Regions from separate parts of the Microbacterium sp. MMO-10 genome, predicted to be linked through region 2. Evidence: predicted binding sites of a transcription regulator. Region 2 holds the regulator's gene; each other region holds the start of a gene.
What was found. The regulator HrcA, encoded in region 2, represses chaperone genes, less so after heat shock. The targets are predictions, from matches to a motif close to TTNGCACTCGNNNNNNNCGAGTGCNAA.
Positions count from the first base shown of each region.

Region 1: the regulator HrcA is predicted to act here: its motif matches at 1,497-1,523, upstream of groL (chaperonin GroEL).
Region 3: the regulator HrcA is predicted to act here: its motif matches at 4,471-4,497, upstream of groES (co-chaperone GroES).

Region 1 covers NZ_JBBCSV010000004.1:291,273-301,134, reverse strand. Annotated here, with positions in the region: gene groL (chaperonin GroEL) at 1-1,460, opposite strand, end outside; gene WFJ17_RS14090 (LytR C-terminal domain-containing protein) at 1,579-2,184, opposite strand; gene WFJ17_RS14085 (DUF3263 domain-containing protein) at 2,252-2,509, opposite strand; gene msrB (peptide-methionine (R)-S-oxide reductase MsrB) at 2,616-3,032, shown strand; partial or broken gene WFJ17_RS14075 (nitroreductase family protein) at 3,029-3,556, shown strand; gene WFJ17_RS14070 (DMT family transporter) at 3,711-4,658, opposite strand; gene WFJ17_RS14065 (SOS response-associated peptidase family protein) at 4,773-5,405, shown strand; tRNA gene WFJ17_RS14060 (tRNA-Thr) at 5,427-5,499, opposite strand; gene WFJ17_RS14055 (DsbA family protein) at 5,569-6,531, opposite strand; gene WFJ17_RS14050 (ABC transporter ATP-binding protein) at 6,814-7,917, shown strand; gene WFJ17_RS14045 (DUF4032 domain-containing protein) at 8,022-9,326, shown strand; gene WFJ17_RS14040 (NAD(P)-dependent oxidoreductase) at 9,420-9,862, opposite strand, start outside.
Region 2 covers NZ_JBBCSV010000005.1:272,606-282,467, forward strand. Annotated here, with positions in the region: gene WFJ17_RS17285 (ABC transporter permease) at 1-282, opposite strand, end outside; gene WFJ17_RS17290 (ABC transporter permease) at 284-1,267, opposite strand; gene lepA (translation elongation factor 4) at 1,612-3,465, shown strand; gene WFJ17_RS17300 (hypothetical protein) at 3,475-3,696, opposite strand; gene WFJ17_RS17305 (DMT family transporter) at 3,730-4,638, shown strand; gene WFJ17_RS17310 (DUF1990 family protein) at 4,671-5,321, shown strand; gene hemW (radical SAM family heme chaperone HemW) at 5,335-6,585, shown strand; gene WFJ17_RS17320 (carboxylesterase/lipase family protein) at 6,613-8,055, opposite strand; gene hrcA (heat-inducible transcriptional repressor HrcA) at 8,207-9,241, shown strand; gene dnaJ (molecular chaperone DnaJ) at 9,291-9,862, shown strand, end outside.
Region 3 covers NZ_JBBCSV010000004.1:142,605-152,466, reverse strand. Annotated here, with positions in the region: gene WFJ17_RS13430 (dynamin family protein) at 1-507, opposite strand, end outside; gene WFJ17_RS13425 (dynamin family protein) at 504-2,381, opposite strand; gene WFJ17_RS13420 (hypothetical protein) at 2,461-2,667, opposite strand; gene WFJ17_RS13415 (hypothetical protein) at 2,747-3,892, opposite strand; gene groES (co-chaperone GroES) at 4,095-4,391, opposite strand; gene WFJ17_RS13405 (class I SAM-dependent methyltransferase) at 4,708-5,907, shown strand; gene WFJ17_RS13400 (hypothetical protein) at 5,908-7,152, opposite strand; gene WFJ17_RS13395 (hypothetical protein) at 7,157-7,597, opposite strand; gene tsaD (tRNA (adenosine(37)-N6)-threonylcarbamoyltransferase complex transferase subunit TsaD) at 7,597-8,676, opposite strand; gene rimI (ribosomal protein S18-alanine N-acetyltransferase) at 8,669-9,208, opposite strand; gene tsaB (tRNA (adenosine(37)-N6)-threonylcarbamoyltransferase complex dimerization subunit type 1 TsaB) at 9,291-9,862, opposite strand, start outside.

The sequences.
Region 1 (9,862 bases), on a different contig from region 2:
AACATGTCCACGTACTCGCCCGAGGCCGCGTTCAGGCCCTGACCGGCGGGGAGCTCGGAGACCTTGTGCGCCACGACGCCCGGCTCCAGACCGGCGTTGAGCGCGATCTGCTTCAGCGGAGCCTCGATCGCGACGCGCACGATGTTCGCGCCGGTCGCCTCGTCGCCCTGCAGCGCCAGCGCGTCGAGCGCCTTGTTGCCGGACTGGATGAGCGCGACGCCGCCGCCGGGGACGATGCCCTCCTCGACAGCCGCCTTCGCGTTGCGCACGGCGTCCTCGATGCGGTGCTTGCGCTCCTTGAGCTCGACCTCGGTGGCCGCGCCCGCCTTGATGACGGCCACGCCGCCGGCGAGCTTGGCGAGGCGCTCCTGCAGCTTCTCGCGGTCGTAGTCGCTGTCGGTGTTCTCGATCTCGCGACGGATCTGCGTGACGCGACCCTCGATCTGGGACTGCTCGCCCGCACCCTCGACGATGGTGGTCTCGTCCTTGGTGACGATGACCTTGCGCGCACGGCCGAGCTCGGCGAGCGTGGTGTTCTCGAGCTTGAGACCCACCTCTTCGGTGATCACGGTGCCGCCGGTGAGGATCGCGATGTCCTGCAGCTGCGCCTTGCGGCGGTCGCCGAAGCCCGGGGCCTTGACGGCCACGGACTTGAAGATGCCCTTGAGCTTGTTCAGCACGAGCGTCGCGAGAGCCTCGCCCTCGACGTCCTCGGCGATGATGACGAGCTCCTTGCCGTCCTGGATCACCTTGTCGACGACGGGGAGAAGGTCCTTGATGTTCGAGATCTTCTGGTTCGCGATGAGGATGTACGGGTCCTCGAAGACGGCCTCCTGGCGCTCCGGGTCCGTGACGAAGTACGGGTTCAGGTAGCCCTTGTCGAAGCGCATGCCCTCGGTGAGCTCGAGCTCGGTGCCGAAGGTCTGGGACTCCTCGACGGTGACCACGCCCTCCTTGCCGACCTTGTCGATGGCCTCGGCGATGAGCTCGCCGATCTCCGGGTCAGCGGCCGAGATCGACGCGGTGGCGGCGATCTCCTCCTTGGACTCGATCTCCTTGGCGGAGGCGAGCAGCTCGGCGGTGATGGCGGCGACGGCCTTCTCGATGCCCTTCTTCAGGCTGATCGGGTCGGCTCCGGCGGCCACGTTGCGCAGGCCCTCGCGGACGAGCGCCTGGGCGAGCACGGTGGCGGTCGTGGTGCCGTCTCCGGCGACGTCGTCGGTCTTCTTCGCGACCTCCTTGACGAGCTCCGCGCCGATCTTCTCGTACGGGTCGTCGAGCTCGATCTCCTTGGCGATGGACACGCCGTCGTTCGTGATGGTGGGGGCGCCCCACTTCTTCTCGAGCACGACGTTGCGGCCACGCGGGCCGAGGGTCACCTTGACCGCGTCGGCCAGGATGTTCAGGCCGCGCTCGAGGCCGCGACGGGCCTCCTCATCGAAAGCGATGATCTTTGCCATGAGTTCTGTCGTCCCTCCTGGACGTAGACATTGGGTTTAGCACTCAGATCAGTAGAGTGCTAAACCCAGTCTGGCACTCGCCCCCTGAGAGTGCAAGCCGCGGCGCACGCGGCGGCGTTCAGCCCGCGGAGCCGTCGCCCGAGGTGTCGGCGGGCGTCGGCTCGGTGGTCGGCGCGTTCTTCGCGAGGTCCATCCCGAGCACGACGGTCAGCTGCTCCTGGCCGGGCACCACATCGTCGCCGTAGCGGTCGCTCTGCGCGATCTCCTTCGCCCCGACGAGGTCGGCGAGCGCCCGTGCGGCGTTCTCGTCCGCGGCCGTCTTGTAGTAGACGGTGGAGGTCGGGAAGTCCTGCGAGTCGGCGTCCCCTGCGACCACGGCATCCGCGGCGAAGCCCGCGTTCACGATCGTGTCGCGCGTGGCCGCGGCCAGGCCGTTCGCGCCGGTCGCGTTGAGGACGAACACCGCGTAGGTCTTGTCGAGCGGCGGGGCGCTCGCGGTCGCCGTCCGCGACACGCTGGGCATCGGCGTGCCCTGGTCGAAGCTGATCTTGCCCATGGCCAGCATCGCGGCGAAGATGCCCACGGCGATGAGCACGACCGTGGCGACGGCCGCCCACAGCAGCACGAACCAGCCGCGCATCCCGGGGTTCTCGGCGCGATGGGCGCCGACGCGGCCCTGCGCGTGCGGGATCTCGTCGAATCGGTCGCGGGCGGATTCAGGCATTCCCCGATGTTATCCGGCCCGTTCCGGTGGATTCCATGAACGACAGGCGGATCCGCCCGGCGCGCCGTCAGCCCGCGGACAGGGCGGTGCGGTCGGCCCGGCGCGCCGCGGCGTCGTCGCGGATCCGGCGCAGCCGGCGAACGAGCATCGGGTCGGCGACGAGGGCCTGCTCCGAATCGATCACGCGGTCCAGGAGCTGGTAGTAGCGCGCCGGGGCCAGCTCCAGCTCGCCGCGGATCGCCTCCTCCTTCGCGCTGGAGTGCCCGGGGCGGCGCGCCTCGAACTCGAGGATCGCGCGCTCGCGGTCGCTGAGCAGCTCGGTCACCCCCTCAGGCTACGTCCGCACCCTCCTGGCACCGGGAGGCGCGCCCCGGTCTGCGCCCCTCGACGCCCGAGAAAGCGGGAGAATGGATCCGACCCCGGGAGGATCCATGTCGCACCGCGTGACCAAGACCGACGCCGAATGGCGCGCCGAGCTCGCACCGCAGCAGTACGCCGTGCTGCGCGAGGCGGCGACGGAGCGCCCGTGGACGGGTGAGCTGCTCGACGAGCAGCGCGCCGGCCTCTACACCTGCGGCGCCTGCGGCGCGGAGCTGTTCCGCAGCGGCACCAAGTTCGACTCCGGCTGCGGCTGGCCGAGCTTCTACGAGTCGGTGCGTCCGGAGGCCGTCGAGCTGATCGAGGACAGCAGCCTCGGGATGGTCCGCACGGAGGTGCGCTGCGCCGCCTGCGGTTCGCACCTGGGCCATGTCTTCCCTGACGGCTTCGGCACCCCCACCGGCGACCGCTACTGCATGAACTCGATCGCGCTGTCCTTCCAGCCGGACGAGGGCGCCGCGGACGCATGAGCGCACTCGAAGCCGTCACCCGCAGGCAGTCGTGGTCGAAGGTGACGCCCGACGCGCCGACCCGTGAGCAGCTGCTCCCGCTCGTCGCCGCCGCCGGGCGCGTCGCCGACCACTCCTCGCTGCGCCCCTGGCGCCTGATCGAGCTGCGCGGCCGGGACCGGGACCGGCTGGCGGCCGCGATCGCCGAGGCCGAGGGCGACTCGTCCCCGTCGTCCAAGCCGCTGCGCGCATCGCTGCTCATCGCCGTCGTCGCGAGCTACCGCGGCAGCCACAAGGTGCCCCGCTGGGAGCAGGAGGCCGTCGCCTCCGGCGTCGCGCATGTGCTCAGCCTGCTGCTCGACGAGGCGGGCTGGGGCGTCATCTGGCGCACCGGCGGATACACCCGCAGCGCCGCCGTGGCACGCGCGCACGGACTCGGTCCGGAGGAGGAACTGCTCGGATGGCTGTACGTCGGCGGGAAGCCCGGCAAGGAGCCCGGCCGGCGCAAGCCCGTCGACGCCGAGTCCCTGCTCTCCCGCATGCCCGCCGAGCGCACGGACGCGGACGACGCCTCGCCGGATCCCGGCAGGGTCGATCCCCACGGCACGAAGCCGAAGAAGAACGCCGGGAAGAAGCGGAAGAAAGCGGCCGAGAAGGCGCAGAAGGCCGCCAAGAAGGCGAAGAAGGCCGAACGACGGCTCAGGAAGGCCGCGAAGCGGAGCTGACCGGGCGGCGCCGCCACGGCAGCGCGATCAGCACCGAGAGCCCTGCGGCGAGCACCATGGCGACGATCTGCCACAGCGCCGGCCCCGCGGCGGGCGGCCAGATCGCATCGATCAGCACCGAGACCACGAGCTGTCCGAGCACGGCTCCGAGGCCCATCAGGAGCACGCCGGTGCGCGCCACGATGACGACCCCGAGCAGGATGTAGGCGGCGCCGAGCAGCCCGCCCAGATACAGCCACAGGTCGCCCGGGAACGCCGCGGGCAGCGGCTCGGGCACGCCGGTGACGAGCAGGCTCACGCCGACGGAGACGGAGAGCACGAGCACGCCGCCGAGGAAGCTGATGTAGGTGGCGCCGAGCGGGGAGGCGATCCGCTGCCCCAGCCGTCCGTTCACCGCGGACTGGAAGGCGATGCCCGCGCCGGTGAGGAAGGGCAGCACCAGCATCCACAGCGGCGCACGGGAGAGCACGTCCCCTCCGAGGGAGAACCCGACGGCGACGAGGGCGAACAGCCCTCCGATCAGGCGTTCCGGGGTGATCGCGACCACACCCGCCGGCCCGAATCCGACCCGGTCGAGCAGCAGGCCGTGCAGGGCCTGACCGGCCACCACGCCCACCGTGAACAGTGCGACGCCGAGGATCCCCGCGACGAGCCCCTGGGTCGAGACCGTCAGCGCACCGCAGGCGCCGCCGAGCAGCATCCACCACGGAACGTGCCCGGTGCGCACCCCGCGCCAGACCCGGGCGAGCGCCGCACGCCCCGCCCGGCCGAGCAGCACGGGGACGCTCAGCAGCACCAGGCCGACGGCGAACGAGACCCAGCCCGCGAGGATGCCGTTGTCGAGCCGCACCCCGAGCTGGCCGTTGACCCGCGCCTGGATCGCGGTCATCGCGCCGATCGCGACCGCGCCGCCGAGCGCCAGGGCGGTGCGACCGCGGGTCGGGAGCGGCGGAGGAGCGGTCACCGTTCCGAGCCTACCCGCGGCCGGATCCGCCAAAGACCGCCCCGTGTCGGCGCCCCGCGTTACGCTCCAGACATGTGCGCGAGCTACGGTCTGGATCCCCGCTTCAGCGATCAGCAGCTGATCGAGGAGGCCGATGAGGAACTCATGGAGGGCATCCGCGCCTGGGCGCGGCGCAATGCCGACGAAGCGGTCCGTCCGACCGGGCGGCTGCTGCGCAACCTCAATCCGATCCTCGTGCCGGCCGCATCCGGAGCAGCGCTCGAGGAGGCGTGGTGGGGATTCCTGATCGACGGCAAGCCGTCGCGGTTCCCGTCGATCAACACCCGCTCCGAGCGTCTGCAGGAGCGCCCCGGTGGTCTGCGCGGCCGCGCGATCGTTCCCGCGACCCGGTGGTTCGAGATGCAGAAGCCGGCGAAGACCTGGCACGAGTTCGGCTTGGACGGCGCCCTGTTCGGCATGGCCGCGGTCACCCAGCGGGGTCGTACCGAGGACGGATCCTGGTTCACCTGCTACTCGATCGTGATGCAGCCCGCACCCGATCGGCTGGCCGGGATCCACGATCGGATGCCGGTGCTGATCCCCGCCGCCTTCGCGGACGACTGGCTGGAGGGCGAGCCCACCCGCGCCCTCATGGACGACGCACTGCTCGCGTCCGCCGATGCGACCCGGTGGGTGCAGTCCGCGACGATGACGACGGCGCCCTGAGCGCACCGTCCTGAGGATCGGAGCCTCCTGCCGGACTCGAACCGGCCACCTGCGGTTTACAAGGCCGCTGCTCTACCAGATGAGCTAAGGAGGCGTCACGGTCGTCGCCGTGCGGCGCGACCGCTCCACAGCGTAGCAAGCTCCGCGGCCGGCCCCGGTGGCGTCAGGGCGTCGCGGTCGGGCTCGGCGTCGGCGTGACGGTGGGCCCGGGCGTCCCGTAGTACGAGTCGCTCGCCACGGAGAGCACGAACTGGCTGAACTCGGCGGCGTCGGTGAGCGAGCCGGCGTAGACCTGGCCGTTCACGACGATCGTCGGCGCGCCGGTCAGGGCGGCCTTCTTCGAGCCGGGCAGCGGGCCGTCGACGGCACGCTGCGTGACATCCTTCACCCAGGAGTCGTAGGTGCTGTCCTCGATGCAGCCCTGCATGCCCGAGGTGTCCTTGACGCCGCTGTCGACCGCGAGCTGGATCAGGTCCTTGTCGCTCTTGCCGTCGGTGTCCTGCTTGGGCTGGTCGATGAGCAGCGCGTGGTTGAAGGCGTAGAACACGTCGGGCTGCCGTGCCGCGACGCAGGCCGCCGCCGACGCGGCGCGCAGCGAGTACTTGGTGCCGTTCGAGTTGGCGGTGAGCAGCGCGACCGGGTGATAGGTCACGGTCGCCGCGTCCTGGTCGACCCAGGTGGCGAGCTGCTTGGCGTTGGCGCGCTCGAAGTCGCCGGCGCCCGGGGAGAGGTAGTCCACGTACACGTGGATGTCGACCGGGCCGGAGGAGGAGGTCGGGTCGGGGGTCGGCGTCGACGAGGCGGACGGGTCAGCCGAACCCGCGACGGTCGGCGTCGGGGTGGGGGCCGACGCGGCGCGCGCGGCGGCGAGGTCGCCCTTCGTCACGAGGACGCCGTCGTCCTTCAGGTTCGACGGGCTGAGCGAGGGCTTCGACACGGCCGATCCCACCGCCCAGGCCACGGCACCGCCGGCGGCGCCGACGATCACGACGGCGACGAGCCCGAGGATCACGCGTCGCATGATCCGGGCGCGGGACTGCTGGGCGTTCACCTGCTGGGCCTTCTCCCGCACGGCCGCACGCGAGTGCGAAGGCGTGGGGACGTTCGGCGTTTCGTCGCTCGACATCGTTCCTCTTGGTTCGTTGGGGATGGGCCATCCCGATGTCCGGCCGCCAACGGGCGCGGCGCGGCACGGGTTCGATGCTAGCCAGGCAGGCTGAGAAATGCCCAGACGAGCACTGGCCGATCCCTGCGAGGTCCCGCCGGTAAGCGCTTCAGCGGCACTGGACCGTGCCGAAGCTCTCGTGTCATACTGAACCCGGCCCGATGGCGGGCCACGGCGGGTTCACCCTCGTCGCTTTTTCACTACGGATCGTCCGGCACGTACCTGCCGGTGAAGGAGAAGACAATGGCAACTGTGACCTTCGACGAGGCCACCCGGCTCTACCCCGGCGGCACCCGCCCCGCGGTCGACAAGCTGAACATCGACATCGCCGACGGCGAGTTCCTGGTTCTGGTCGGCCCCTCCGGCTGTGGAAAGTCCACCTCCCTGCGCATGCTCGCCGGCCTCGAAGAGGTCAACGCGGGCCGCATCCTCATCGGCGACCGCGACGTGACCGACGTCCCGCCGAAGGACCGCGACATCGCGATGGTCTTCCAGAACTACGCGCTGTACCCGCACATGACGGTCGCCGAGAACATGGGCTTCGCGCTCAAGATCGCCGGCGTCGGCAAGGAGGAGCGTGCGCAGCGCGTCCTCGAGGCCGCCAAGCTCCTCGACCTCGAGCAGTACCTGACCCGCAAGCCGAAGGCGCTCTCCGGTGGTCAGCGTCAGCGCGTCGCGATGGGCCGCGCGATCGTCCGCCAGCCCCAGGTGTTCCTCATGGACGAGCCGCTGTCGAACCTCGACGCCAAGCTGCGCGTGCAGACCCGCACCCAGATCGCGTCGCTGCAGCGCCGTCTCGGCGTCACGACCGTCTACGTCACCCACGACCAGACCGAGGCGCTCACCATGGGCGACCGCATCGCCGTGCTGAAGGACGGCCTGCTGCAGCAGGTCGGCTCGCCGCGCGACCTGTACGAGAACCCGCAGAACGTCTTCGTGGCCGGCTTCATCGGCTCGCCCGCGATGAACCTGTTCAGCGCCGACCTCGCTGACGGCGGCGTGCAGTTCGGCACCGAGGTCGTCCCGCTCGAGCGCGAGACCGTCGCCGGCACGAGCGGCTCCCAGATCACCGTCGGCGTGCGCCCCGAGGACATCACCGTGGGCCCCGCCGACGGCAAGGGCCTCTCGGTCACGGTCGACCTCGTCGAGGAGCTCGGCGCCGACGGCTACCTCTACGGCCACACCGAGATCAACGGCAAGCGCACCGACCTGGTCGCGCGCGTCGACGGCCGCAACCACCCGAACGCGGGCGACACCGTCACCCTGGCGGCGAACCCGGGTCACGTGCACGCGTTCGACCTCGAGTCGGGCGAGCGCCTCAACAAGAAGCCGATCGCGGCTTCCTGATCCACTGATCGCGCGACGCGGCGCGGGGGTCCTCCCCCGCGCCGCGTCGTCGTTCCCGGGCCCGTCCACGCCGAGCCCGGGACCACGAGGGCCGAGGAGCAGACATGAAGGATGCACTGAGCATCACCGCGAGCGCCGTGGATCCCGGGCTGCTGTCGCTGCCCTGGTCCCTGCCGCTGGCGAAATGGCCCTCCGAGGTGATCGTGTCCCTGCCGAAGGGGCTGTCTCGTCACCTCGTGCGCTTCGCCGATCTCTCCGGATCCGTCGTCGCCGTGAAGGAGACGACCGAGGAGATGGCCCGGCGCGAGTACGAGATGCTCGGCAACCTCGCCCGTCTCGACGTGCCGTGCGTGTCGCGCGTCGCCGTGATCGCCGGCCGCACCGACGCCAAGGGCGCTCCCCTGCCCGCCGTGCTGGTCACCTCGCACCTGCGGTTCTCCATGCCGTACCGCGCACTGTTCACGCGCGTGCTGCGACCCGACACCGCGACCCGCCTCGTGGACGCCCTCGCGCTGCTGCTGGTGCGCCTGCACAACGTGGGCTTCTACTGGGGCGACGTGTCGCTGTCGAACGCCCTGTTCCGCCGGGATGCCGGGGCGTTCGCCGCCTACCTCGTCGACGCCGAGACCGGCGAACTGCACGAGGAGGGCCTCACCGACGGCCAGCGCGCCTATGATCTGGACCTCGCTCGCACCAACATCGCCGGGGAGATCCTCGACCTCGCCGCCGGAGGACGCCTGGAGCGCGGCGTGGACGCGGTCGCCATCGCCGATGGGATCGTTTCGTCCTACCGGTCGCTGTGGGCCGCGCTCACGGCGCACGAGTCGTTCGCGGCGGGCGAGGCGTGGCGGATCACGGAGCGGGTGGAGCGGCTGAACGCGCTCGGTTTCGACATCGGCGAGATGTCGATCCAGACCACCTCCGACGGCACGCGCGTGGAGATCGAACCCAAGGTCGTCGACGCCGGGCATCATCAGCGCCGGCTCATCCGCCTCACCGGCCTCGATGTCGAGGAGAACCAGGCACGGCGGCTGCTGAACGACCTGGACGAGTTCCGCGCCCGCTCGACCAAGCAGTGGGCCGACGAGGAGATGTACGCGCACGAGTGGCTCACCCGGGTGTTCGAGCCCGTGGTGCGCGCGATCCCGTACGACCTGCGCGCCAAGCTCGAGCCCGCCGAGGTCTTCCACCAGGTGCTGGAGCACCGCTGGTACATGTCGCAGCGCGAGGGCCGCTCAGTGCCGCTCGCGGAGGTGCTCACCTCGTACATCAACGACGTGCTGCGGCATCGCCGCGACGAGGCCACCATCATGGGCCCGCCCACCGAGACCATGTCCCTGCCGGTGATCACCGGATCCGTGCCTCTGGACGACGAGGATCCGGACGTCGACTGGCGGGATCTGGTCTAGCCCGCGGCACTGCCGGAGACCGGGCGGCGGTTTCCGGGTCGTCGAGCGAGGACGCCAAGGACGCTCTCGCTCGACGACCCGGAGCGGGATCCATCAGTAGCCGACGGTGAAGCGCTCCCGGTGGTGGTTGCCCTGCTCGATCTCGTCGACGACGGCGAGCGCGAAGTCGGCACCGGAGATCGTCGAGTTGCCGTCGGCATCGCGCACCACGACGTCCCCGCCGTCGCGGTAGACGCCGGTGCGCTCGCCCTCGGCCCAGGGGCCGAAGACCTCGGCGGGGTGGACGAGGAACCAGTCCAGGGATCCGTCCGTGGCCTCGAGCAGGGCGAGCGAGTCTACCCCGACCTGGGCCTCGTGCTTGTACTCCTCGGGGAAGTCGACGTCGATCAGGCGCGGGCCGCCGGGCGCGGTGAGGCTGCCGCCGGCGCCGCCCACGACGCCCAGGCGCGTGTCCGTGCCGCTGAGCTTCGCGACGAGCTCGGCCAGCACGCCGAGGACCGCGTCCTCCATGTCGCCGCGCGGGCTCAGGGCCGAGA
Region 2 (9,862 bases):
GGCGAACAGGTCGCCGCCGTCCGCCGCGGTGCCGAACCAGTGCGTGCCGTCCGGCGGGGTGCCCAGGGAGAGGAAGTCGAGCTCGCTGAAGCTGAAGCGTGCGACGAGCGGGCCGAAGACCGCGAACAGCACGAGGAGCGCGAAGATGAACACGCCCGCGACGGCGGGGCGGTTGCGCACGAATCGGCGGTAGTAGAGCCGGAACGTGCCGATGCGCTTGCGCGGGATGCGCGCGGCGGTCGTGTCGGGCCCGACGGGGGGCTGGACGGTTGCGGAGGTCATGTCAGCTCACCCTCACTCGTGGGTCGAGGATCACCACGGCGATGTCGGCGAGGATGGCGCCGATCGCCGTGAGCACAGCGGTGAAGGCGGCGATCGCCACCACACCGTGCACGTCGTTGGTTCCGATGGTCTGCACGAAGTACCGGCCCATGCCGTTCCACGCGAAGATCGTCTCGGTCAGCACGGCGCCCGTGAAGACCGCGGGGATGTTGAACGCGAGCTGGGTCGCGACCGGGATCATCGAGGTGCGCAGCGCGTGCTTGCGGATGGCCTGCTGCTTGGTGAGGCCCTTCGCGCGCGCCGTGCGCACGTAGTCGGCCTTGATGTTGTCCAGCAGCAGGGAGCGCTGCAGGAAGTGGTAGCTGGAGTAGCCGATGAACACGAGGGCGATGGTCGGCAGGACCAGGTGCTGCAGCGTGTCGATCAGCACGGGGAAGAACCCGGTCACCCCGTCGCTGCTGGCGCCGGTGACGTAGAACAGCCGGAAGCCGAGGGCGTCGTTGATCGCGATCGCGCCGAGCACGATGACGAGCGCCGCCACGACGATTGGGATGTTCATGGTGACGATCGAGATGCCCTGCCACACGCGGTCCGCGAGCTTGTACTGCCGGGACGCCGTGTAGACGCCGAGCCCGATCCCGAGGACGGCGGCGATGATCGTCGCGCCGAGCACGAGCTCTCCGGAGACCCACATGCGGTACGCGATCTGCGCGTTCACCGACTGGCCGACCGGGCTCACGCCCCAGTTCCAGTGCAGCAGGATGTCCGTGAACCAGTGCCACCAGCGCTGCAGCAACGGCACGGTGTCGCTGAGGTTGCGGGGTTCGAGGAGGCGGTTGATCTGGTCTTCGCTCAGCGGAGGGCGACGTCCGATGTAGTTGCTGCGCGGATCCAGGAAGGCCCATGCGAGGAAGTACGTGACGTTGGTCGCCACCACGATCATGAGAAGCCAGCCGAGGGTTCGGCGCAGCAGGAACTTGATCAAGATGGTGTTCTCTCTCTTGTCACAGACGCCGCACGGGATCTCCGACGCAGCGCTGGGTCGATGTCATTCAACACCACCCGAGACCGGTGACGCGGTGCTCCGTCCGCGCTTCGCGGGACGGAGTGCTGCCGACTCTGAGACCCGGTTCCGGATCGCGGCAACCTCGCGAGACTATCACCGGCCGCACGCTCGCCCGTATATCGGACGCGCCACCCGCCGTGTCCCGTCCGCGGAGGGGAACGGCCACCGCGGGCGTCCCGGCGCTCCCGTAGAATCGATGGGATACCCGGTTCGCTCCGGGAAAGCCCGATCCGCCCGCCGGACCCCGCATCGTTCAGGACCCCATGTCACCTCGCGCCCTCACTCCGCTGCAGCCGGCTGCCACGCCCCCGCAGCAGATCCGCAACTTCTGCATCATCGCCCACATCGACCACGGCAAGTCGACCCTGGCCGACCGGATGCTCCAGATCACCGGTGTGGTCTCCGACCGCGACATGCGCGCGCAGTACCTGGACCGGATGGACATCGAGCGCGAGCGCGGCATCACGATCAAGAGCCAGGCCGTGCGCATGCCCTGGCAGATCGACGGCGAGACGTTCGCCCTCAACATGATCGACACGCCGGGACACGTCGACTTCACCTACGAGGTGTCGCGTTCGCTCGCAGCCTGCGAGGGCGCGATCCTCCTCGTCGACGCGGCGCAGGGCATCGAGGCGCAGACGCTCGCGAACCTCTACCTCGCGCTCGAGAACGACCTCACGATCATCCCGGTCCTGAACAAGATCGATCTCCCGGCGGCCGAGCCGGAGAAGTACGCGAAGGAGCTCGCCGACCTCATCGGGGGCAGCCCCGACGACGTGCTGCGCGTGTCCGGCAAGACCGGCGCCGGCGTCGAGGACCTGCTCGACCGGCTGGTGCAGGAGATCCCGGCCCCGGTCGGCGACGCCGACGCCCCGGCCCGCGCGATGATCTTCGACTCCGTCTACGATGCCTATCGCGGCGTGGTGACCTACGTCCGGATGGTCGACGGCAAGCTCGCCCCGCGCGAGCGGATCCAGATGATGTCCACCGGCGCCAACCACGAACTCCTCGAGATCGGCGTCTCCAGTCCCGAGCCCGTGCCCTCCAAGGGCCTGGGCGTCGGCGAGGTGGGCTACCTCATCACCGGCGTCAAGGACGTGCGCCAGTCCAAGGTCGGCGACACGATCACCCACGCCCGCAAGCCCGCGGCCGAGGCTCTCGCCGGCTACACCGACCCGAAGCCGATGGTCTTCAGCGGCATCTACCCGATCGACGGGAGCGACTACGCCGAGCTGCGCGAGGCGCTGGACAAGCTCAAGCTCTCCGACGCGTCGCTGCAGTACGAGCCGGAGACCTCGGTCGCGCTCGGCTTCGGCTTCCGCTGCGGATTCCTCGGACTGCTGCACCTGGAGATCATCACCGAGCGCCTCAGCCGCGAGTTCGGCCTCGACCTCATCACGACGGCGCCGAGCGTGATCTACGAGGTGCTCACGAGCGACACCGGCGAGACGGTGACGGTGACCAATCCGAGCGAGTACCCGGACGGGCGGATCGGATCCGTCTCCGAGCCGATGGTCAAGGCCGCGATCCTGCTTCCGAAGGACTACGTCGGAACCGTCATGGAGCTGTGCCAGTCGCGGCGCGGCTCGCTGCTGGGCATGGAGTACTTCTCCGAGGAGCGCGTCGAGCTGCGCTACAACATGCCGCTCGGCGAGATCGTGTTCGACTTCTTCGACCAGCTCAAGTCGAAGACCCAGGGCTACGCCTCGCTCGACTACGAGCCCAGCGGATCCCAGGAGGCTGACCTGGTCAAGGTCGACATCCTGCTGCAGGGCGAGAAGGTCGACGCGTTCAGCTCGATCGTGCATCGGGACAAGGCCTACGCCTACGGCACGATGATGGCCGAGCGGCTGCGCAAGCTCATCCCGCGCCAGCAGTTCGAGGTGCCGATCCAGGCCGCGATCGGCGCGCGCATCATCGCCCGCGAGACGATCCGCGCGATCCGCAAGGACGTGCTCGCCAAGTGCTACGGCGGTGACATCACCCGCAAGCGCAAACTCCTCGAGAAGCAGAAGGAGGGCAAGAAGCGCATGAAGATGGTCGGCCGCGTCGAGGTCCCCCAGGAGGCGTTCATCGCGGCGCTCTCCGGCGACGTCGAGGGCAAGGACAAGAAGTAGGCGGCAGCCTCAGACACTCGCGACCGCGCGTCGGAGCGCTTCGATCAGGGCGTTCCGGGTATCGGCGGGGATGCGGTCTGACGCGACCATCGTCAGCGGCAGCGGCGGGGGAGCCGGCAGGTCGAGCTCGCGGAGCTGCGACTCGGTCCGGTGAAAGGCGGGCAGAGCGGTGATGCCCGCCCCGGAGCGCACGGTCGCGAGGACGCTCGAGAGGTCGAGGCACTCGCGCACGACCGTGCGCGACTCGCCCGCCGTCGTCGCGAGGTGACCCTCTACGCCGTGAACTACGCGCTGACCTCGCTCGCCCTGCGCACGACGAGTCCTTTCCTGCTGCTCCTGCTGCGCTTCGCCCTCTCCGTCCTGGTGCTGCTCGTGGTCTGCGCGCTGCTGCGCACACCCGTCCCGCGCGGCCGCCTGCTGGCCGCCGCGGCCGGTGCGGGGCTGCTCTCGCAGGCGGGGCAGTTCGTCGGCACCTACTGGGCGCTCGGGCACGGCGTCGGCGCGGGGTTCACCGCGCTCGTGATCGCCATGAATCCCGTCGTCACCGCGCTCCTCTCCCGGTGGATCCTGCGACGGCGGGCCTCCCGCCGGGCGCTGCTGTCCACTGTGCTGGGAGCCGCGGCCGTGATCGTCGCCTGCCTGCCGGCCGTGCTCGCGGATCCGCGGATCGGGCCGACGATCCTCGCCGTGGGCGGGTCGCTGCTCGCGGTCTCGCTCGGGGCGCTCTGGCAGGGGCGGTCCCTGCGCCGGGTCCATCCCGCGATGTTCACACTGATCGGAGTCGTCGTCTCCACCCCGGTCGCGGGGGCGCTCGCGCTGACCGAACCCGCGCGTCCACCCGCCGGCCTCGCGTCCTGGTCGCTCCTCGGCGGCATCGTCGCGATCGGCCTGGGCGGCACCGTGCTGTACTCGGCGCTCGTCCGTGGCGTCGGCGCGGATGCCGCGTCGATCCTGTTCAGCGTGATCCCGGCAGCCACCGCCGTCGCAGCCCTGATCGTGCTGGGCGAGCCGCTGTCCGTCGCGGGCGTGGCCGGGCTGGTCCTCGGGGCGGCCGCCTCTGCGCTGCGACTCGGTGACGACCGCCCTCTCGCGGCGAGATCCGACCGTTCCGGGAACGGGGACGACGCGCGCGCCCGTGTGAACAGCATCCCAGCCTTGGGAGAACCTGGGTGAGTCCGTCGGGCCCGGCCAGTAGTCTGGTTGTCATGCGTCGCGGGACATTCCGAGAAGGAACGGTGGACTATGCCGCCGTGGGGGCGACCCACGCGCCCGACCTGATGCAGTATCCGCCGGAGCGCAGCATCCCGGCCGAGGAGCCCTGGCGGCTCGGAAGCGGCGAGGAGCGGTTCCGCACGGCCGGTGACGCGCTGCTGTCGTGGACGGCGCAGCGCGCGGCGGGTCTGCAGCTGACGGATGTGCGCCCCGCCTCCAGCCCCGGGTACGCCGGTGTCAGCTTCGACGCGGAGGGCAACCCGATCGCGCCGAGCCACGCCGAGGTCGAGCCGCGCTACGACGAGGACGGCACGCCGTGGGCGGGTCCCGGCATGACCCTGAAGCTGCACGGCCGCGTCGGCGGCATGCGCGCCGACGCCGAGCTGCGGGTGATCTCGGTGACCGAGCAGACGCACCGGATCGGCTTCGTGCTCGGCACGGTCGACGGCTCCGTCGTGAGCGGCGAGGAGTCCTTCGACATCGAGTGGAACGACGCCGACGAGGTGTGGTTCACCGTGCGCGCCTTCGATCGGCCGAACAGCTTCCTGTATCGAACGGTGCCGTATCTCGTGAAGCGCCGTCGCCGTGAGCTGTTCGCGCGCTACCTGCGGGCGATCTCGCCGCTGTACGCGACTCCCGTCTGATGGTCCGACTCTGATGGCCGGACCGCTCCCGCTCGGGGATCCGGCACCGGCGGACGGACGTCTGCCCGCCGACCTGTCGATCGATCCCGCCGCTCCGTTCTCCGCGTACCTGCACGTGCCGTTCTGCCGCGTGCGCTGCGGCTACTGCGACTTCAACACGTACACCGCGTCCGAGCTGCGCGGCGCACGTCAGGACGCCTACGCCGACACGCTGATCGGGGAGATCGGGCTGGCGCGTGCGGTGCTCTCCGAGCACGCCCCGCTGCGTCCGCTGAGCACCGTGTTCTTCGGCGGCGGCACGCCGACCCTGCTGCCGGCGGGCGATCTCGGGCGCATGCTCGGCGCCGCGATCGACGCGTTCGGCATCGTCGACGGCGCCGAGGTCACCGTGGAGGCCAATCCCGACAACGTCACCCCGGCGGTCGCCGAGGAGCTCGCCGCCGCGGGCGTCACCCGGATGTCGATCGGCATGCAGTCCGCCGTGCCTCACGTGCTGGCGGCGCTCGACCGCACGCACCGGCCGGAGAACGTGCGCACCGCGGTCGAGGCGGCGCGCGCCGCCGGGCTCGCGGTCAGCGTCGATCTCATCTACGGGGCGCCGGGGGAGTCCCTGGAGGACTGGCGCGCCTCGCTCGAGACCGCGGTGGACCTGCGTCCCGATCACATCTCCGCCTATGCGCTGATCATCGAGGACGGCACGAAGCTCGCGCGTCAGATCCGCCGCGGCGAGGTGCCCGCGCCGGACGACGACCTGCAGGCCGACATGTACGAGCTCGCCGACACCGCCCTGGCGGACGCGGGATTCGACTGGTACGAGGTGAGCAACTGGGCCCGGCGGAGCACGGGCGACGCCGGCTCGGAGAAGGGCGGCGGCGACCGGCGCTCCCGCCACAACATGGCGTATTGGCGCGGCACCGACTGGTGGGGCTTCGGTCCCGGTGCGCACAGCCACGTCGCCGGGCTCCGCTGGTGGAACGTGAAGCATCCCGCCGCCTACGCACAGCGACTCGCGACGGGGGAGTCCCCGGCGGCCGGCACCGAGCGTCCCGACGCGGAGGCGGCCCAGCTGGAGCGGATCCTGCTCCGCTCGCGGATGGCCGAGGGCCTGCCTCTGGACGACCTCGCCCCTGAGGCGAGGACCCGGGTCGCGGGGCTCATCGCCGACGGCCTGGTCGATGCAGGGGCGGCTCTGCGGGGGACGCTCGTCCTCACCCGGCGCGGGCGCCTGCTCGCCGACGCCGTGGTGCGGGCGCTGACGGACTGACCCGGGACCGGCCGATCGTCTCGGAGCTCAGGCCCGGGGCGTCGGCAGCAGATCCACCACGACGGTGCGGCGCTGCGGGCCGACCACGGGATCGCCGCCGGAACCGGCGAACAGCGCCGCCGTCCGCTGCGCGCCGTAGGCGGGCCAGCCGGGATCGCCGTCGTGGATGAACCGCACCCAGGCGTCGTGCATCGTCGTGGCGAGGGACTGCGGTGCGTCGGCGCCGGCGATCCGGAGGGATTCCGGGTCTGCGAGCACGTCGAAGACGAACGGGATCTCGAGGGCATGGGCGGCGCGGAGGTCGCGCACGGCACTCGGCCACGAGAACTCGTAGAGGTGGGTCGCCGTGCCGGACCGCGCCTGTGCGGCCCGGGTGGCGGGCGCGCGGAGCAGCAGGTCCGTCGCGAGCTGGCCGAACACCTCGCCGGTGCTCGCGCCCGGGTGATCCGTCCGCACGGCGCGGACCGCCGCCGCGGGGATGCGCAGCGCGAGCCGGGCGAGGAGCAGCTTCGCCGGACGGATGGCGGTGAGCGCCTCCGGCGGGAACCAGAGCCGGTACTCGTCGGTGTTGGTGCCGATCAGGATCGGCACATCGGCGTCCCGCAGCGCCTCGTGCGGCGAGCTCGGCAGGGTCTCCTCGTCGATCACGAGGGCGAACCCCGGTGCGCCGCCGAGCGGCGAGGATCCGGCGGACTGGGCGTGCCGCGCCTCGAGGAGCGCGTCCGGAGCGAGGGCGGTGAACGCCTCCGCGGTGGCGGGCACTCCGAGACGTGCGGCGAGCTGCCGGGTCACTCTGCCGCCGCGCGCCGGGGACGACGCCAGCAGCGGACCGGACTGGATGATGCCGCCGCGCACGAGCGCCCGGGTATCCGGGCGGGAGAGGAGCGCGGCGACGAGCGCCCCGCCGGCGGACTCGCCCATGAGGGTGATCCGATCCGGGTCGCCCCCGAACGCGGCGATCTCCTCGTGCACCCAGCGGAGGGCCGCCGCCGCGTCCTGGAGCCCCAGGTTGCGCGGCGCCCCGTCGAGCACCGAGAAGCCTTCGGATCCCAGCCGGTAGTTGATGCTGACGAACACGATCCCGTCGCGGGCGAACGCGGTGCCGTCGTAGAGGGACAGCGCCGCCGTTCCCCGCTCCAGCGCGCCGCCGTGGATCCACAGCACGACCGGTGCGGAACGGGCGCCGACCGGGGCCCACACGTTCGCGGTGAGGATGTCTTCGCCGTCGATGCGGAGGCTGCCGAGGATCTCGGCCGTCGCCCCGGCGTAGGGCAGCTGCGGAGCGGTCGGGCCGAACGCCGAGGCATCGCGCGGCGCCGACCACGCCTCAGGCGGCTCGGGGCTGCGGAAGCGGCGGGGCCCGAACGGCGGTGCGGCGTACGGGATGCCGAGATGGCGGTCGACGCCGTCGATGCGGCGTCCGATGAGCTCGCCGGTGGAGATCCGCGTGCGCACGGCGTCGTGGTCCATGGCGCCATCCTAGGCAGAACCGCGTCCCCGGCCTCCGGGCCCGGGCGCTCCCGCGGTTCTGGAGGCGTCCGCGGCCCCTGAGCCCGCCGGGAGGCCCGGCAGGATAGGATTGGCACTCAGGATGCACGAGTGCCAGCGGTGAGGAGGGGCGATGGTCTCAGAACGGGGACTCCAGGTGCTCCGCGCCATCGTCGAGGACTACGTCGAGACGAATGAGCCGGTCGGCAGCAAGTCGATCGTGGAGCGGCACGCCTTCGGCGTGTCCGCCGCGACGATCCGCAACGACATGGCCCAGCTCGAGGACGAGGACCTCATCGCGGCGCCGCACACCTCCTCCGGGCGGGTGCCGACGGACAAGGGCTATCGGGTCTTCGTCGACCACCTCGCGCAGGTGCGGCCGCTCTCCGCGGCGCAGCGCAGCGCGATCACCGCGTTCCTCGCGGACCCCGCCGACCTCGATGACCTCATGGTGCGCACCGTGCGCGTGCTCACCCGGCTGACCGGGCAGGTCGCCCTCGCGCAGTATCCGTCCTTCGCGCGCGCACATGTCACGCACGTCGAGCTCGTCGCGCTGGCCCCGAACCGCCTGCTCATCGTGCTCGTGACGGACGCCGGCGGCGTGTCGCAGCGCATCGTCCCGCTGCCGGTCGAGCTCGACGAGTCCGAGCTCGGGATGCTCCGCGCCGCGATCACCGAACTGCTCACCGGACACTCGGTGCGCCGCGGCGCCGAGCGGGTCCAGGCGGCGGGAGAGACCTCGTACGGCCCCCGTGTCGACGCCGCGCGGGCCGCGCTGCTGCGGGCGGTGGCCGAAGAGCTCGCCGAGTTCCGCCAGGAGCGCCTGGTCATGGCGGGCGCCGCCACGCTGGCACGCCGCGAGCACGACTTCCGCGGCAGCATCCATCCGCTCCTCGAGGCGATCGAGGAGCAGGTGACGCTGCTGCGGCTGATGAGCGAGATGCGCGTCGACGAGCACGGGCTCGCGGCGAGCATCGGCACGGAGAACGCCGCGTTCGGTCTCGGCGAGGCCTCGATCGTCGCGAGCGACTATCTCACCCACTCCGGGACCGCACGCGTCGGCGTGATGGGCCCGACCCGCATGGACTACCAGAGCAACCTCGCGGCGGCGCGGGCCGTGGCCCGCTACCTGTCCCGGCTGCTCGAAGAGGACGAGTCCGGCCGGTGACCGGCCGCACGACAGACACGCCGCCGCAGGGCGGCCCGGAAAGGCGATGGTGACGGATCACTACGAGGTCCTCGGCGTCTCGCGCGACGCGAGCGAGGACGAGATCAAGAAGGCGTATCGACGGCTCGCCCGGCAGCTGCACCCCGACGTGAACCCGAGCGAGGAGGCCGCGGAGCGGTTCAAGTCGGTCACGCACGCCTACGACGTGCTCAGCGACGCCGATTCGCGACGCCGCTACGACATGGGCGGCGACCAGAACGGCAACGGCGGGTTCGGCGGCTTCGGCGGCTTCGGGGACATCTTCGAGACCTTCTTCGGCGGCGGAGGGGCGCGGTCCGCCCGGCCCCGTTCACGCCGGGAGCGCGGCCAGGACGCCCTGGTGCGGGTGACGCTCGACCTCGGCGATGTCGTGTTCGGCGTGCACCGCGACATCGAGGTCGACACCGCGGTGCTGTGCGAGACCTGTCAGGGTTCCTGCTGCGCGGAGGGCACCTCGCCCGTGACCTGCGACATCTGCGGCGGATCCGGGCACGTGCAGCAGCAGGTGCGGAGCCTGCTCGGCAACGTCCTCACGACCGCGCCCTGCGGGTCGTGCGAGGGCTTCGGCACGACGATCCCGTT
Region 3 (9,862 bases), on a different contig from region 2:
GAGGAACTGCGCCGTGCGGGCGGAGACGCCGTGCGACAACGACGCGATGCCCGGCGTGTCGATCAGGATCTGCGATTCCAGGCCGCCGAGCGGCCACCCGACGTCGATCCAGTCGATCTCCTCGGCGACCCTGCCGCCGAGGTCCAGCACGAGGCGCCCGTGATCGCGCCGGATCTGCATGCGCTCGGTGCGCCCGTCGCGCAGATGCATCGAGATCGACGGGGTCTGCGCGTAGCGGTACCACGTGACCACGCGCGTGCACTCGCCCGCGTCCGTCGCCGCGATGCGCTCGCCGAGCAGGGCGTTCAGCAGGGTCGACTTCCCCGCTTTGACCATGCCAGCCACCGCCACCCGCAACGGCTCGTCGAGCCGCGTCTGCATGGCGTCCAGCGCCGCCAGCGCCGCACGGTCGGAGGCGTAGAGGGTCCGCGCGATCCGCAGCAGATCGCGGGTCTGCGCGATCACGTCCGGTTCGCTCCGGGTCCGCTCGCCGTCGATCACGGTCATGATGCCACGCTGCGCTGCGCGCGCTGCCGCACGGCGGGCACGTCGCCGCCCTCCGGCGGTTCGTTCTCGGGGATGAGGGCGCGCAGCCGCTCCATCTCGCCCAGTCGCACCCGCAGGACGGCGACCTGCTCGTCGTTGTCCGCCGTATAGGCCGCGGCCGCCTGCTTGGCCCGGGCGAGAGCCTCGGACAGCGAACGGTGCAGCTCCTCCGCCATCGAGCCGAAGTGGTCCCGCGAGATGCGCTGAACGAGGCGCAGCCGGTCCTTCAGCTGCTTGCTGACCTGGAACGTGACCTCGTCGATGTGCCGGCGGACGATCATCTTCGCTTCCTGCTGGCGACGGTTCAGGCGCGCGTTCATGTCCTCGCGATAGGCCCGGCGCCCCACGAGCACCCCCGCGAGCAGCGATATCGGATTGATCAGGGACATGCCGATCAGCCCGGTGGCGAGACCCACCATGAGCACGCCGCCGTACGAGCCCCGCACCCCGATGTACATCTTCTCGGCGGCGTTCAGGTGCCCGACCTCGAGGCCGGCGATGTCGTCGACCACGTCGAGGATCCCCCGCGTGTCGCTCACATCGATGGTGGGGACGTCCGCCTCCTCGGCGCTGAAGAGCTCGGCGACCTCCTCGGAGAGCCAGCGCGCGCGCTCATCGGTCCACACGAACGTCTCGGCGACCCCCGCGGTGACGCGCTGATCGATCCACTCCCGGATCTGGTCCCAGATGGGACCGGGATCGCCCTCGTCGATCGCGCGCTCCGCCTCGCGCTGCACCCGGCGCAGACGGTCCCGCACATCGTGCTCCATGTCGGCGACCAGATCGGCGATGCCGTCGGTCAGGGTCACCTGCCAGCGCGCGGAGCGTCCGCGGAACTCGTCCGCGCGCGCCTTGGCGACCTCGAGCTCCGCGATCATCCGCGGCGTGTCCTGCGGATGCAGCAGCGCGTTCAGCTCGGCGTGCAGCGACATGCCGAGCTGGTCCACCACGGACCGCAGGTCGTGCACCGCGCCGCGACGGCTCACGAGCTCCGCGCGGCCGAGCACGTCACGGTGCAGATGTCCGACCAGCGCCGGGAACCCGGACTCGTCATTGAGCGAGCGATCCTGCGTCTCGGCCGCCAGTAGGCGCAGATCGCTCGACACCGCGAAGAGCGGCACCTCCCCGACGTCGTGCAGGTGACCGCGGTCGATGTCCTCGATCCGGCGCCACTCCGGGTACAGGTCCGTCTTGGCGAGGACCGCGGCGACGTTCGGCGAGATGCGCATCGCGTGCCGGAGGAACTGCACCTCGGGTTCGGTGTACTCCTGCGAGGCGTCCGACACCACGAGCACCGCGTGCGCCGACGACAACGCGGCCAGGGTGGCGAGGGAGTTCGCCGATTCCAGCCCGCCCACGCCGGGCGAGTCGACCAGCTTGAGGCCACCGCGCAGCAGTTCCCTCGGCAGCTGCACCTCGGCGGCCACGATGCCGCGCTGATTGCCGGGGTTCCCGCGTTCGGAGACGTAATCGGCCAACTCCGCCAAGGGGATCTCACGGCGGCGCGGTGCGGACCCCGGGCTGCCGGCCGGGTCCGTCCGTTCGACGACCCATGCGGCAGCGGTCTCCGCATACCCGACCGTGGTGGGGACGCTCGTGGCGATGTCGTCGTCCACCGGGCACACGGGGGCATTGACGAGCGCGTTGATCAGCTTGCTCTTGCCCTGCTTGAACTCGCCGACGACGATGACGTGGATCGCCGGATCCTCGAGTCGCCGCTGCGTCTGCAGGAGGCGGTCGCGCAGGTCCCCGCGCCCCGACGTCGCGGCGAGATCGCCGACCTCGCGAAGGACATCGGCGATCTCGATCTCTGAGTCGTCCCCTGCATCCGGCATGCGACCCCCCTGCGGTCGGTTGGACGGGCTTTTCGGTTGTGCGGTCCGCCTGCGATCGAAGCGGGCCGATCGGACCGGGTCACATCAGAAGGCCCGCGTCGGGCGCGTCCCCGTCCGCAGGAGGATCTCCCCAGAAGAAGTCGGAGTCGATGTCCCACACCGATTGATCGGCTCCGGCCAGCTCGTCGGTGAAGGTGTTGCTCGCGAAGGGATCGTCCTGGCCGTCCATCCAGGCGGGGCCGCCTCCGCCCGAGGCGCCCAGAGGCTCATCCGGATCCGCAGACATCTCTCACCCTCTCTGTGCTCTGGAGTGTAGTGCGCTGCCCGACCACCCGGAAGGGGGATCGGGCAGCGCACGGGTCCTGTCAGAAGTCGAACTCGTTCGCGTCGCCGAACGGGCTTCCGACGTTGGAGTGATCGACGTCGACATCGACGTCGACATCGGTGCTCGAGTGGTCCGTGTAGGAGTCGTCGACCATCGAGTTGTCCTGGAACGAATCGTCGATCGACCAGTTGTCCGAGAAGTCCTGGTTGTACGAGTCGGTGTTCCAGGTGTTGCCGATCGACACGTCTCCGACCGAGATGTCCGTGTCGATGTTGTGGATCGTCACGTCGCCGCCTCCGGCGACCGAGTGATCCCCGGACCCGGTGACCGCGCTCTGGTTGAAGGACTGCACGACGTTGCCGCCGTACGCTCCCCCGCCCACCGCGCCGGAGTCGCCGCCCGTGCCGCCGTCGGCGCCGCCGCCGAAGGCACCGGCTCCGGCTCCGCCGGCGTCGCCCGTCGCACCGCCGGCTCCGGTGCCGCCGCTCGTCGCCGGACCGCCGTCGCCGCCGTCGCCGCCGCTGGCGAGGCCGCCGACACCGCCGTCGCCACCGGCACCCGCGGTCGCACTGCCGCTGTTGCCGCCGGCACCGCCCGAGCCCGTGTCGCCCCCCGCGGCCCCCGCGAGCGCCGGCCCGCCGAAGCCGCCGTCGGCGCTTCCGCCGACCGCGATGGCGGCGCCGCCGCTGCCGGACGAGGTCGAGATGTTCTGGTTGACCGACTGGTCGGTGGTCGTGGAGCGCGCGTCGATCTCGATGTCGATGTCCGTGTCCCCGCCGCCGCCGTGCTTGGCGGCCGCCGCCATGCCTCCGGCCCCGCCGAGGCCGAGGTTGAAGTCGCCGAAGCCAGCGTTGTACTGCCGAACACCGGCGTTGATCGAGCTGTCGTTGCCGGAGTCGTGCACCGAGCGGTCGGACTGGTCCGTGTTGTACGAGTGGTCCGTGTTGTACGAGTCGTTGGTCGAGTGGTCGTCGTTGAACGAGTCCTCGACCTCGGTGTCGTTGTGGGACCAGTTGTCCGAGTTGTCGGAGTTGTCGGAGTTGTCGTTGAAGGAGTCCTCGACCTCGGTGTCGTTGTGGGACCAGTTCTCCGAGTTGTCCGAGTTGTCGGAGTTGTCGTTGCCGGAGTCAGCGACTCCCACGTTCCACTGCCGGCCGAGAACGTTGATGTTGTCTTCCAAAGCCATGATCGAATCCCCTTGTTCGTGTGGGCGCCAAGCGGCGTGTCCTACGAGTGTGGGACGCGGCGCCGATCGCGGCATCGGGGATGATCCCGCATCCTCCCCCGTCGGCGCAGGGGGACTCCCGACGGACCGGTAGGGGATGCTCCGGGCACGACGAAGGCCCGGATGCGCAGGGCATCCGGGCCTTCGGTACGTCGGTGCGGACTCAGCGCACCACGACGGCGAGCACGTCGCGCGCCGAGAGCACGAGGTACTCCTCGACGCCGAACTTCACCTCGGTGCCGCCGTACTTGCTGTAGAGCACGCGGTCGCCGACGTTGACGTCGAGCGGAACGCGGTTGCCGTTGTCATCGATGCGACCGGGGCCCACGGCCACGACCTCGCCCTCCTGGGGCTTCTCCTTGGCGGTGTCGGGGATGACCAGGCCACTCGCGGTGGTCTGCTCGGCCTCGACCTGCTTGATGACGATGCGGTCCTCGAGCGGCTTGATGGAAACCGACACGGTCTACCTCTTTCTTGACGGTTCAAGACTTCGTTAGCACCCTCAACCCGAGAGTGCTAACGCCAGTCTAGGCGCATCGCTGGCACTCCCGCAATCAGAGTGCCAGTCGGGGGCGAGTGGAGCGCACCGCCGGTCGCCGGACTCGCGGCCGGAGACGGGCTCCGCCATGAGTGCACGGCCTGCTGCCGAGTGCACGACCTGTGGACGCGAACTCCCCGTGCACTCGTCAGGATCCGGTGCGGTGGGGCGCGTGCCGACCGCACGGCACGGCCTCATCGGCGGCGGCCCGGGGCGCGACGTCGATAGCCTGGACCGCGTGGACATGAGCGAACTGCGAACCGTGCTGACGCCCGAGGCGCTGCGGGCGATCGACGAGCTCGGCGAGATCGGATCCACGGATGCGGCCGCACGGGCGGTCCTGCGCCTGCGCGCCGAAGGCCGCTCCCCCGACTTCGTCTCGGCCGTGGTCGGCCAGGCACGGCTGCGCACGAAGGGCAGGGCGAAGTTCGGCGAGTTCGCGGACCGGATGCTGTTCACTCGCGCCGGCCTCGAGCAGGCCACCCGGCTCGGCGTCGCCGCGCGTCACGCGGGCCGGATGCGCTCCGCCGGGATCGGGCACGTGTCGGATCTCGGGTGCGGGATCGGCGGGGACGCACTGGCGTTCGCCGGCGCGGGCCTGCGCGTCACGGCCGTGGACGCCGACGAGGTCACCGCCGCGCTGGCGGCGTACAACCTCGCGCCGTTCGGATCCGACGTCGAGGTACGCCACGGGTTCGCCGAGGACCACGCATCCCTCGTCGCGGGAGACGGCGCCGCCGCGGTGTGGCTGGATCCGGCCCGGCGCACGGCCGGGCACTCCGAGACCCGTCGCGTGTCCGCGGACGACTACTCCCCCTCGCTGGACTGGGCCTTCGCGCTGGCCGAGCGCGTGCCCACCGGCATCAAGCTCGGACCCGCCCACGACCGGGACGCGATCCCCGCCGACGTCGAGGCCCAGTGGGTGAGCGCGGACGGCGACGTCGTCGAGCTCGTGCTGTGGTCGGGTTCCCTGGCTCGCGAGGGCGTGCGCCGGGCGGCCCTCGTGATCCGCGGCGACCGCGCGCACGAGCTCACGGCCCCCGCCGACACCGAGGACGCCGAGGTGCGCGAGCTCTGCGCCTATGTGCACGAACCCGACGGCGCCGTGATCCGCGCCCGCCTCATCGGCGACCTCGCCCGCCGGCTCGGCGCCGGCATGCTGGATCCGCACATCGCGTATCTGACGTCCGATGCGCCGGCCGACAGCCCGTTCGCGGCGTCGTTCCGCGTGCGCGAGGTGCTGCCGATGAACCCGAAGGCGATCGGCGCCGCCCTCAAGAAGGCGGGCATCGGGCGCCTCGAGATCAAGAAGCGCGGCGTGGACGTGGATCCGGCCGCGTTCCGCAAGAAGCTGAACCTGCGCGGATCCGGCGAGGCGACGCTCATCCTGGTGCGGATCGGGGACAAGCGGCACGCGCTCCTCGCCGACCGGGTCTGATCAGTCCGCGCTGCGGTCGCTGCGGGAGAAGAGGGCGTCGTCCTGCGTGATGACGAGGTACTGGCCGCTCATCGACGGCATCCAGTACTCGAGCCGGAGCGCCGGATGCGCTGCGGTCTCGCGCAGCCGCAGGGTGAGCGGCGGATTCTCTGGGGGCGGATCGGCGTTGCCGTCGGCGCCGAACTCCAACGCAACCGTGCTCCGGCTGCAGGCCTTCTGCGGATCCGGATCCTCCACGATCATGCATCTGTTCCCGCGGCCGTCGTCCCCGATCCACACCCGGGTCTCCCCCACGCGCCCGACGACCATGGCGTAGGCGAAATCGTTCTCGGCGACGAGACGGTTCATCTCGCTCTGCTCCTCGGGATCCTGCAGACCCGCGCCGTAGAACATCCCCTCGAAGCGCATCAGAGTCCCCAGTGGAACGCCCGTGCCCGCGATCGCCAGGGTCCCCTGGTACCCGTCGCGCTGGTCGGTGAACGTCCGCGGCGAGACCGTCAGCGGCTGGTCCCGCAGCTGCTCCGCCGTCTGGCACTCGCGCTGCGGAGCGGAACCGCGCACATCGAGGATCGCGCAGCGCAGCATGCCGTTCGCCTGCGTCGCGTACCAGAGCAGTCCGTCGTGATCGCGCGCGAGCAGCTGCAGGGTTCCGGGATCGATGCCGTCGTGCAGCTTCAGGATCGCCGCCGCCCGCACGCCCTCCCCGGCCCGCAGCGCGAGCCCGACATCGGGCGGGCGCGGGATCGCCCAGCCCACCAGCAGGCCCGCCAGCAGGACCACGGCGAGACCACCGACGACGAAGCGCGGGCGCTTCCAGGCGCCGGTGGCGAGCCAGGCGCGGACTGCCCTCCCCGGCCCGATCGACAGGATGCGAGAGCCGGGAGCGGCCGCACCCGCGGCTCCCTCCTTCAACGCTCCCGGAGGGGCGGCATCCGCGGCGTCGCTGTGCGACGGTCCCGGGCGCTCCGCGGTGATCGCCGGCTCACCCTCTACCGGCGCAGGCCCGGGGACGCGCGCCCTCGACTCCCCCGGCGGAGGCGGCGCCTCCCCCGGCGGAGGCGGCGCCGACGGGGACGGCGCCGGAGCGGGCCCTCCCGACGCGGGCGTCGGCGGAGGGGCCGGCGCGTCGGCCCGCCGCAGCTCGGAGAGCCGCGCTGCCTCGACCTCGCTCAGACCGGATCCCTCGCGCGCGAAGGCGCGGCGCTCCAGCTCGCGACGCTCGCGGTCGAGGCCCGGATCCGGCATGCGGCTACCCGATCCAGCCGAACCGGTAGGCGGCCCAGACCAGCCAGCCCGCGCTGTACAGCGTGGCGACGAGCCCGAGCACGAGTGCCCACACCGAGAGGGCACGGCTTTCGTCCGGCCGGCGCAGCGACATGATCGCCGCGATCACCGACACGATCGCGACCGGGATCCCCCAGCCGACGAACATCGAGGCGAAGAGCGCGACGATGGCGGAGAGCAGCGCCCAAGGCGCGAGCCGGGGCTCGGCGGCCACCGGCACCGGGACGTCGGTGCTGTCCGTGGGGTGCCACTCCTCGTGCGCGACGGTCGTGCCGTCGCGGTCGAGCTCCAGCTCCTCGGGCGCGATCCCGCTGTCCAGCTGCGGTCCGCTCTCGACGCCGACCGGCACGGGCGCCGTCGGCAGCCGTGTGTACCGCTCCGGATCCTTCCCGCCCGTCTCCGCCATCAGGCCCCGGCCTCCCCGGCGCGCTCGGCGACCTGGATCTCCGTCACGGGCAGCGTCGAGTCCGCCCCGAACGCGAGCGTCGAGGGACGCCGGCCCGACGAGATCAGCTCGGCCGCGAGGCCGGCGATCATCGCGCCGTTGTCGGTGCACAGCGAGAGCGGCGGGATGCGCACGGTGACCCCGGCCTCGGCGGCACGGGCGAGGGCGACCTCGCGCAGCCGGCGGTTCGCGATCACTCCGCCGCCGAGCAGCAGGCGCGGGACGCCGCGGTCGGCGCAGGCGGCGAGCGCCTTCGTCACCAGCACGTCGACGACGGCTTCGCGGAAGCTCGCCGCGACATCGGCGACCGGGATCGGGTTCCCCGACGCCTCCTCGCGCTCGATCCACCGGGCGACCGCGGTCTTCAGGCCCGAGAAGGAGAAGTCGTAGCGATGCTTCTCCAGGTCCGAGGCGCGGGACAGCCCGCGCGGGAACCGGATCGCGGCCGGGTCCCCGCCGACGGCGGCCCTGTCGATCTCCGGACCGCCCGGATAGGGCAGGCCGAGGATCCGGGCGACCTTGTCGAAGGCCTCGCCCGCCGCGTCGTCGACGGTCTCGCCGAGCAGCTCGACGTCCGTCGTGAGATCGCGCACGTGCAGCAGCGACGTGTGCCCGCCCGAGACGAGCAGCGCGATCGTCGGATACTCCAGGGGCACCGAGTCGGGCGTCAGGATGTCGGCCGCGATGTGGCCCACGAGGTGGTTCACGGCGTAGAGCGGCTTGCCGAGCGACACCGCCAGCCCCTTCGCCGCGCCGATGCCGACCATCAGCGCTCCGGCGAGCCCCGGGCCGCTCGTCACCGCGACCGCGTCGAGATCCTGCAGCCGCACCTGCGCCTCGGCGAGCGCGCGCTCGATCGCCGGCTGCAGCTCCTCGAGATGCGCGCGGGCGGCGACCTCGGGGACCACACCGCCGTAGCGGGCGTGCTCGTCCATGCTCGACGCGATCGTGTTGGACAGCAGGGTGCGCCCGCGGACGATGCCGATCCCGGTCTCGTCGCAGCTCGTCTCGATCCCGAGCACGAGGGGCTGGTCAGTCATCGGATCCCTCCGCGTTGCCGTATTCAGGCTCGATGCGCTTCTCCGGCATGATTCCGTTCGATTCTCGCGGATCCGCCGGATCCAGCCTGAGTACGGTCGTGTCGCGATCGGACAGGTCGAGCCTCATGATCACGGCGTCGACGTCGTCGGGCTGGTAGTAGCCGGCGCGCCGGCCGATCTCGGCGAACCCCTCCGAGGCGTAGAGCCGCTGGGCGACCGGGTTGTCCGCGCGCACCTCGAGGAACACCTCGCGGGCGCCGCGTTCCGCGGCCTCCGCGAGCAGAGCGCGCAGCAGCGCTCTGCCCCGTCCGGATCCGCGGTGCGCCGCGTCGAGGGCGATGGTCTGGATGTCGCTGTCGGCGGATCCGCGCAGCGCGCGCACTCCCCCGTAGCCGACGACGGTCCCGCGGTCGGCCGGCACGGCGGACGGCTCGACGTCGACGAGGTAACGGCCGTGCGGGCTCGCGAGCTCGGCGGCCATCATCTCGGCGCTCCAGGCATCGGTCGGGAACGAGCGCCGTTCGATGAGCATGATCGCGTCGAGGTCGTCCGCCGTCGCATTGCGGATCACGAGGCGCCTCCCGCCCCGGCGCTGCGGTGCGGGGCAAGCGGCCTCACGAGCCCACCTTCTTGGGCGCGGCCGGCACCAGGGCGTCCGGCGGACGCAGGTACAGCGGCTCGGATCCGGTCAGCGTGCGTCCGGCGGCGACCGCGCGGCGGGCGACGCGGGCGACCGCGGCCCCCGATATCCCGGTGACCTCGAAGCGGCGCAGCGCCCCCAGCTTGCGGTCGACGTCGGCCTGCGGGACGAGCACCGTGTCGACCACGGCGTGCGGGATCCCGTCGACGTCGATGCCCTCGTAGACGGTCACCGCGGTCTCGCGCCGGCGCGCGTCGGTGAGGATCGCGAACGGGTGCTGCGGCGGGTGCTCGCCCTCGATCACGGCGAGCGCGGCGGCGTGGTGGCTGGGCACGGCGATCACGGGGACGTCCCGGCCGAGCGCGAAGGCGCGTGCCGCGGCGATCCCGATCCGCAGTCCCGTGAACGGTCCGGGGCCCATGCCCGCCGCGACGTGCGTGAGCGGATCCTCGTCCTCGGATCCGGCGGCGAGGACCTGCTCGAGCAGCGTCCCGATCGCCTCGGCGTGCCCGAGGTGCCCGCCCTGGGACACCTCGGCCAGAGTGC